Regions from separate parts of the Streptomyces sp. NPDC014801 genome, predicted to be linked through region 1. Evidence: predicted binding sites of a transcription regulator. Region 1 holds the regulator's gene; the other holds the start of a gene.

Region 1 (4,413 bases):
CGCGCCCCAAGAGCTCCGGCTCCAGGTCCTTGTACGACCGCACCCGGCCGAGGATCGCCTGCCAGGCCGCGCCCGTGTTCTCCGGCCAGCCCAGGGCCCGGCACACGCCCGTCTTCCAGTCCTGGCCGCGCGGGATCACCGGCCACGCCGCGATGCCCAGCGCCGACGGCTTCACCGCCTGCCAGATGTCGATGTACGGGTGGCCCACCACCAGCGCGTGCTCGCTGGTCACGGCCTCGGCGATCCGCCACTCCTTGGTGCCCGGCACCAGATGGTCGACCAGGACGCCGAGCCGGGCGTCGGGACCCGGCGCGAAGGACTCCACGATCGCCGGGAGGTCGTCAACGCCCTCCAGGTACTCCACGACCACGCCCTCGATGCGCAGGTCGTCGCCCCAGACCTTCTCCACCAGCTCGGCGTCGTGCCGCCCCTCGACGTAGATCCGCCCGGCGCGGGCGACGCGGGCGCGGGCACCGGGCACGGCGACCGACCCGGAGGCGGTGCGGGCGGGCCGTACCGGAGCGGCCGAGGCGGGCCTCACCAGCGTCACCACGCGGCCCTCCAGCAGGAACCCGCGCGGCTGGAGCGGGAAGACGCGGTGCTTGCCGAAGCGGTCCTCCAGGGTGACCGTGCCGGCCTCGCAGCGGATCACCGCGCCGCAGAAGCCGCTGCCGGGCTCCTCCACCACCAGGCCCGGCTCGGCCGCCACCTCGGGCACCGGCGCCGGCTTCTTCTTCCAGGGCGGGGTCAGGTCGGGGGAGTACTGCCGCATTCGGATGACGATAGGAGAACCCCGCGGCGGAATGCGCCCGGATCAGCGCGACACGCCGAAGCGGCCGGCCAGCGCGTCCCGCTGCGCCCGCACGAACGCGGCGTCCACCACCGCTCCGTGACCGGGCACGTACAGCGCGTCCTCGCCGCCGAGCGCCAGCAGCCGGTCCAGCGCGTCCGGCCAGTGCGAGGGTACGGCGTCGGGGCCGGCCTGCGGCTCCCCGGACTCCTCGACGAGGTCGCCGCAGAAGACCACCTCCCGCTCGCCGGGGACGAGGACGACGAGGTCGTGGGCGGTGTGCCCGGGGCCCACGTTGGCCAGCAGCGCCTGGCGGCCGCCGCCGAGGTCCAGGGTCCACTCGCCGCTGACGAGATGACCGACCGTCACCGGCGCCGCCGCGGCCTCCTCCGCGAGCGCCGGGTCCAGTCCGTTCCTCACCGCGTCCGCCCGCAGCTCCTCCCGGCCGCGCGGGGTGAACGCCGAGTCGATGCCCACCGCGCCGAAGACGTCGGCGGCCCGGACCGAGGACGCGCCGAGGACGTGGTCGAAGTGGGGGTGGGTGAACGCGAGATGGGTCACACCGTGCCCGGTGAGCCGTTCGGCCTCGGCGCGCAGCCGGGCGCCCTCCGCGAGGCTCGACCCGGCGTCGATCATCAGCGCCGTACCGGCGCCGAGGACCAGCCCCGTCGTGCAGTCCCAGCCCGGCAGCCGGCACCGTCCCACCCCGGCCGCCAGCCGTTCCCACCCCAGGTCTTCCCAAGTAACCGTCATACCCCCGACGCTATCCGTACCGACCGGGCGGCAGGGCCGGCCTTGCCGGGGGCGTGCACCACCGCCGTACACTGGGGCGGGGACGTCTGGCACTCGCACGCGCAGAGTGCCAGGGCAGATGCCGAGGGGAACGACTTTCTGGAGGTGTGCGCGATGCTGAGTGAACGCAGGCTTCAGGTGCTGCGCGCCATCGTCCAGGACTACGTGGGCACCGAGGAGCCGGTCGGTTCCAAGGCGCTCACGGAGCGGCACAATCTCGGCGTCTCCCCGGCGACGGTCCGCAACGACATGGCGGCCCTGGAGGACGAGGGGTACATCGCGCAGCCGCACACCAGCGCGGGGCGCATCCCCACCGACAAGGGCTACCGGCTGTTCGTCGACAAGCTGGCCGGGGTCAAGCCGATGACCGCGCCCGAGCGGCGCGCCATCCAGAACTTCCTCAAGGGCGCCGTCGACCTCGACGACGTCGTCGCGCGGACCGTGCGGCTGCTCGCGCAGCTCACGCGGCAGGTCGCCGTCGTGCAGTACCCGTCGCTGACCCGCTCGACGGTGCGGCACGTGGAGCTGCTGTCGCTGGCGCCCGCCCGGGTGATGCTGGTGCTGATCACCGACACCGGCCGGGTCGAGCAGCGCATGGTGGACTGCCCGGCGCCGTTCGGCGAGACCTCGCTCGCGGACCTGCGGGCCCGGCTGAACAGCCGCGTCGCGGGCCGCAGGTTCACGGACGTGCCGAAGCTGGTGGAGGACCTGCCGGAGGCCTTCGAGGTCGAGGACCGCGGTACGGTCTCCACGGTCCTGTCCACCCTGCTGGAGACGCTCGTCGAGGAGAACGAGGAGCGGCTGATGATCGGCGGCACCGCCAATCTCACCCGGTTCTCGCACGACTTCCCCCTCACGATCCGGCCGGTGCTGGAGGCGCTGGAGGAGCAGGTCGTCCTCCTGAAGCTGCTCGGCGAGGCCAAGGATCCGGGCGTGACCGTCCGTATCGGTCATGAGAACGCCCACGAAGGACTCAACTCCACGTCCGTCGTGTCGGTCGGCTACGGTTCGGGCGGCGAGGCTGTCGCCAAGCTCGGCGTGGTCGGACCGACCCGCATGGACTACCCGGGAACGATGGGAGCGGTACGCGCAGTGGCACGGTACGTCGGACAGATCCTGGCGGAGTCGTAGGTGGCCACGGACTACTACGCCGTACTCGGCGTGCGCCGCGACGCGTCGCAGGATGAGATCAAGAAGGCGTTCAGGCGGCTCGCGCGCGAGCTGCACCCTGACGTCAACCCCGATCCGAAGACGCAGGAGCGGTTCAAGGAGATCAACGCCGCCTACGAGGTGCTGTCGGACCCGCAGAAGAAGCAGGTCTACGACCTCGGCGGCGACCCGCTCTCGCAGTCCGGCGGCGCCGGCGCGGGCGGCTTCGGCGCGGGCGGCTTCGGGAACTTCTCCGACATCATGGACGCGTTCTTCGGTACGGCGTCGCAGCGCGGGCCGCGCTCGCGCACCCGCCGGGGCCAGGACGCGATGATCCGGGTGGAGGTCGAGCTCGACGAGGCGGCCTTCGGCACCACGAAGGACATCCAGGTCGAGACGGCGATCGTCTGCGCCACCTGTTCGGGTGAGGGCGCCGCGCCGGGCACCTCCGCGCAGACCTGTGACATGTGCCGCGGCCGTGGTGAGGTCTCGCAGGTCACCCGGTCCTTCCTGGGCCAGGTCATGACCTCGCGGCCGTGCCCGCAGTGCCAGGGCTTCGGGACGATCGTGCCGAACCCGTGCCCGGAGTGCGCGGGCGACGGCCGGGTCCGCTCGCGGCGCACGCTGACCGTGAAGATCCCGGCCGGTGTCGACAACGGCACCCGCATCCAGCTCGCCGGCGAGGGCGAGGTCGGGCCCGGTGGCGGTCCCGCCGGTGACCTGTACGTCGAGATCCACGAGCTGCCGCACGCGGTGTTCCAGCGGCGCGGCGACGACCTGCACTGCACGGTGACCATCCCGATGACGGCGGCGGCCCTCGGCACCAAGGTGCCGCTGGAGACGCTGGACGGCATGGAGGAGGTCGACATCCGGCCCGGCACGCAGTCCGGCCAGTCGATCCCGCTCCACAACCGCGGCGTCACGCATCTGCGCGGCGGCGGCCGGGGCGACCTCATCGTGCACGTCGAGGTGCAGACCCCGACCAAGCTCGACCCCGAGCAGGAACGCCTCCTGCGCGAACTGGCGAAACTGCGCGGCGAGGAACGCCCGACCGGCCAGTTCCAGCCGGGCCAGCAGGGCCTGTTCTCGCGGCTGAAGGACGCCTTCAACGGGCGGTGAGGTGCGGGCCGCGGGGCGGGTGCCGGGCGGCGGTGGGCCGGGGTGGAGGACGCCTTCGGCCCGCCGGGCGCGGGTGGGGGTGAGCCACCCATTCCGGTGGCCTATGCCAACAGGACGGGTGGATTCTGACTTGTCCGGGGGACGTGACACCATGCCGTCATGTCCACCGCGCTGACCGGTCTTTTCCCCCACCCGATCGTGCAGGCACCCATGGCGGGCGGCGTCTCCGTGCCGCCTCTCGCGGCCGCCGTCTGCGAGGCGGGCGGCCTCGGGTTCCTCGCCGCCGGATACAAGACCGCCGACGGGATGTACCAGGAGATCAAGCAGCTGCGGAGCCTGACGAGCCGCCCCTTCGGCGTCAACCTCTTCATGCCGCAGCCGGAGTACGCGGAGTCCGGCGCCGTCGAGGTCTACGCGCACCAGCTGGCCGGCGAGGCCACCTGGTACGACACCGAGCTCGGCGACCCCGACAGCGGGCGCGACGACGGCTATGACACCAAGCTCGCCGTGCTGCGCGACGACCCCGTGCCGGTGGTCTCCTTCCACTTCGGCGTGCCGAGCCG
Region 2 (4,413 bases), on a different contig from region 1:
GCGGCGGCCTGCGCGAACGCGGCGACGACGTCGTCCAGGTCCGCCTGCGTCATGGCCTTTCCGGTCGGCTCGGCGCCGGCGGTGACCAGGCCGGAGGGGCCCATGGCCGGGGCGTCCGGGAAGGGCGGCTCGCCCTGCTTGCGGACCATGCCGATGTGCCACAGCTGCGGCACGATGGTGCCGCCCGCCGCGTGCACGGCCTCGGCGACCTTCGCCCAGCCCGCCAGCTGCTCCTCGCCGTGGAACCGCGGCACGCGGTCGCTCTGCCCGGCGGAGGCATGACCGACGTAGGTGCCCTCGGTGACGATCAGACCGACCCCGGCACCGGCCCGGCGGGCGTAGTACGACACCACGTCCTCACCGGGAACGCCGCCCGGCGAGAACATACGGGTCATCGGCGCCATGGCGATGCGGTTCGGGACGGTCAGGCCGTTGATGGTGACCGGGCGGGACAGCAGTGCGGCCGCGCGGGAGGCGGCGGGCTCGGTGAGGCTCATACGGGGGCTCCTCGGGTACCGGTAGGTATGTGCGCGCGCATTGTTGCAACAACTGAAGCAACTCTCCATGCCCGCCGCCACATTCCGCCCCGGCGCCCCCGCGCGCTGTGATCCCGGCCACGCCCGCGCCCCGGCGCGCATGCGTCCCCGGCACGCCCACGGACTCGGCACGTACGGATTCGGCACGCGTACGGACTCGGCACGCGTACGGACTCGGCCTGCGGACGATCCCGGCACCCCTACGGCCCCGGAAACGCCCGAGGGCGGCACCCCCTGCCACGAGACAGGGAGTGCCGCCCTCGGCGAAGGCCTTCGGGAAGGCCCGGAAGGACAGGTGATCCGCGAGGGATCAGAAGTCCATGTCACCGCCCGGCATGCCGCCGCCGGCCGGGGCAGCGGCCTTCTCCGGCTTGTCGGCGATGACGGCCTCGGTGGTGAGGAACAGCGCGGCGATCGACGCGGCGTTCTGCAGCGCGGAGCGCGTCACCTTGGCCGGGTCGATGATGCCCTCGGCGACCAGGTCGACGTACTCGCCGGTCGCGGCGTTCAGGCCGTGGCCCGGGGTCAGGTTGCGCACCTTCTCCACCACGACGCCGCCCTCGAGGCCGGCGTTCACGGCGATCTGCTTGAGCGGGGCCTCCAGCGCGAGCTTCACGGCCTGGGCGCCGGTCGCCTCGTCGCCGTCGAGCTCGAGCTTGTCGAAGACGTGGGTGGTCTGCAGCAGGGCCACGCCACCACCGGCGACGATGCCCTCCTCGACGGCCGCCTTGGCGTTGCGGACGGCGTCCTCGATGCGGTGCTTGCGCTCCTTGAGCTCCACCTCGGTGGCGGCACCGGCCTTGATGACCGCGACACCGCCGGCGAGCTTCGCCAGGCGCTCCTGCAGCTTCTCGCGGTCGTAGTCGGAGTCGCTGTTCTCGATCTCGGCGCGGATCTGGTTCACACGGCCCGCGACCTGGTCCGAGGAGCCGGCACCGTCGACGATGGTGGTCTCGTCCTTGGTGATGACGACCTTGCGGGCGCGGCCCAGGAGGTCCAGGGTCGCGTTCTCCAGCTTGAGGCCGACCTCCTCGGAGATGACCTCGCCGCCCGTGAGGATGGCGATGTCGCCGAGCATGGCCTTGCGGCGGTCGCCGAAGCCCGGAGCCTTGACGGCCACGGACTTGAAGGTGCCGCGGATCTTGTTGACGACCAGGGTCGACAGGGCCTCGCCCTCGACGTCCTCGGCGATGATCAGCAGCGGCTTGCCCGACTGCATGACCTTCTCCAGCAGCGGGAGCAGGTCCTTGACCGAGGAGATCTTGGAGTTGGCGATGAGGATGTACGGGTCCTCGAGCACCGCCTCCATGCGCTCCATGTCGGTCGCGAAGTAGGCGGAGATGTAGCCCTTGTCGAAGCGCATGCCCTCGGTGAGCTCGAGCTCCAGGCCGAAGGTGTTGCTCTCCTCGACGGTGATGACGCCTTCCTTGCCGACCTTGTCCATCGCCTCGGCGATCAGCTCGCCGATCTGGGTGTCGGCGGCGGAGATGGACGCGGTGGAGGCGATCTGCTCCTTGGTCTCGACGTCCTTCGCCTGCTCCAGCAGGGCGGCGGAGACGGCCTCGACGGCCTTCTCGATACCGCGCTTCAGGGCCATCGGGTTGGCGCCGGCGGCGACGTTGCGCAGGCCTTCCTTGACCAGGGCCTGGGCGAGCACGGTCGCGGTGGTCGTACCGTCACCGGCGACGTCGTCCGTCTTCTTGGCGACTTCCTTGACCAGCTCGGCGCCGATCTTCTCGTACGGGTCCTCGAGCTCGATCTCCTTGGCGATGGAGACACCATCGTTGGTGATCGTGGGCGCGCCCCACTTCTTCTCGAGGACGACGTTGCGGCCCTTGGGGCCGAGCGTCACCTTCACGGCGTCCGCGAGCTGGTTCATGCCGCGCTCGAGGCCGCGCCGCGCCTCCTCGTCGAACGCGATGATCTTGGCCATGTGAAGTGGTCCCTCCAGGACTGGGGGTGATTACTTCGGACCGCGCCCGCGCCCGCGACGGACGGCCCCGACCGGAAGGTTCCTTCCCCACCGGCCCTGGCCTCACCGACCCGGTCCTTACGTTGTCACTCTCACCTTCAGAGTGCTAACGCCAATGATTAGCACTCGGGCATGGTGAGTGCAAGCGCCTCCCGGGGGTCGGGCCGATGGATCAGCCCCCCGCGAACACCGGCGTACGGCGGCCGGGGCGGCCCGCGCGGACGGCCGGCGGGGCGCGGCGCGGGGCGGCCGGGCATGCGGAAGGGCCCGCACCCTGTGCGAGGTGCGGGCCCTTCGGCGTGAATGAACGTTCAGGCGGTGACGCGGACCATGTCGGCCTGCGGGCCCTTCTGGCCCTGCGAGATCTCGAACTCCACCCGCTGGCCCTCTTCCAGGGTGCGGTAGCCGTCCATCTGGATCGCGCTGTAGTGGACGAAGACGTCCGCACCACCGTCGACCGCGATGAAGCCGTACCCCTTCTCCGCGTTGAACCACTTGACGGTGCCCTGAGCCATGCCTAACTCCCCTATTACTGGCCCTTGCACAGATCCACACTTCGCGGATCCGGGTCAGACCTCGCCCCCCGATGGGTGGGGGCGTGCGCCGGAACGCGTCGACCGCGGCTGAATGTATCTGTCCAACTGCCCTCTGCAACAGGTCAGTCGGACGAGAATTCTGGACGGGACCGGTCCGGAATCTCACGTGAATTCGCCTGAATTCCGAGCAAGTCGGGCCGCACAAAGGGGGGCAAAAAAGACAAAAAACCCGCGTACTTTGGCTACTTCTTGTCGCCCGTGCAGCAGGTTCCTGAGATCGCACCCCGTTGATTCCGGGGCGCGTTCCCCAACTCTACCGCGTCTAATCACATGGAATTGCCCCCTCCGCTTCTCTCACGGAGGGGGCAATCGCGATGAACTCCGTGTGTCAGCAGCCGCCGGCGACCGCCGGGATGATCGACACGCCGGCGCCGTCCGGGGTGGGCGTGTCCAGGCCCTGCTCGAAGCGGACGTCGTCGTCGTTGACGTACACGTTGACGAACCGGCGCAGCTTGCCCTGGTCGTCCAGCACGCGGGCGGCGATGCCGGTGTGGTTCTTCTCCAGGTCGGCGATCACCTCGGCGAGGGTCGCGCCCTCGGCCTTCACCTCGGCCTGGCCGCCGGTGTAGGTGCGCAGGATGGTCGGGATACGAACGGTCACGCTCATGCGAGGCCAGCCTCTCGGAAGGAGTCCAGGGTCGGGCGGATGGTGGCGGTCAGGCCCGTGCCGGCCACCGCGTCCAGGGTCTTCAGGCCGTCGCCGGTGTTCAGGACGACCGTGGTCTTCGTGGGGTCCAGGAGACCGTTCTCGATCAGCTTGCGGGTCACTCCCACGGTCACCCCGCCGGCGGTCTCCGCGAAGATGCCCTCCGTGCGGGCCAGCAGCTTGATCGCGTCGACGACCTGCTCGTCGGTGACGTCCTCCACCGCGCCGCCGGTGCGGCGGGCGATGTCGAGGACGTACGGGCCGTCGGCCGGGTTGCCGATGGCGAGCGACTTGGCGATCGTGTTCGGCTTCTGCGGGCGGACCACGTCGTGCCCGGCCTTGAAGGCGGTGGACACCGGCGAGCAGCCCTCGGCCTGCGCGCCGAAGATCTTGTACGGCTTGTCCTCGACCAGGCCCAGCTTGATCAGCTCCTGCAGGCCCTTGTCGACCTTGGTGAGCTGCGAGCCGGAGGCGATCGGGATCACGATCTGGTCGGGCAGCCGCCAGCCGAGCTGCTCGCAGACCTCGTACGCCAGGGTCTTGGAGCCCTCGGCGTAGTAGGGGCGCAGGTTGACGTTGACGAAGCCCCAGCCCTCGCCGGCCGGGTCGCCGATCAGCTCCGAGCAGAAGCGGTTCACGTCGTCGTAGTTGCCCTCGATGCCG

What was found. The regulator HrcA, encoded in region 1, represses chaperone genes, less so after heat shock. The targets are predictions, from matches to a motif close to TTNGCACTCNGNNNNNCNGAGTGCNAA.
Region 2: groL (chaperonin GroEL) is a predicted target of HrcA. The motif match lies at 2,628-2,654, and genes of this name have one in related genera.

The regions. Positions count from the first base shown of each region.
Region 1 is NZ_JBIBXG010000001.1:484,309-488,721, forward strand. Features, by position in the region: gene ACF1AL_RS02095 (DUF3097 domain-containing protein) at 1-772, opposite strand, end outside; gene ACF1AL_RS02100 (MBL fold metallo-hydrolase) at 815-1,543, opposite strand; gene hrcA (heat-inducible transcriptional repressor HrcA) at 1,697-2,713, shown strand; gene dnaJ (molecular chaperone DnaJ) at 2,714-3,850, shown strand; gene ACF1AL_RS02115 (nitronate monooxygenase) at 4,010-4,413, shown strand, end outside.
Region 2 is NZ_JBIBXG010000012.1:366,836-371,248, forward strand. Features, by position in the region: gene ACF1AL_RS29440 (NADH:flavin oxidoreductase) at 1-497, opposite strand, end outside; gene groL (chaperonin GroEL) at 847-2,469, opposite strand; gene ACF1AL_RS29450 (cold-shock protein) at 2,820-3,023, opposite strand; gene ACF1AL_RS29455 (MoaD/ThiS family protein) at 3,433-3,711, opposite strand; gene thrC (threonine synthase) at 3,708-4,413, opposite strand, start outside.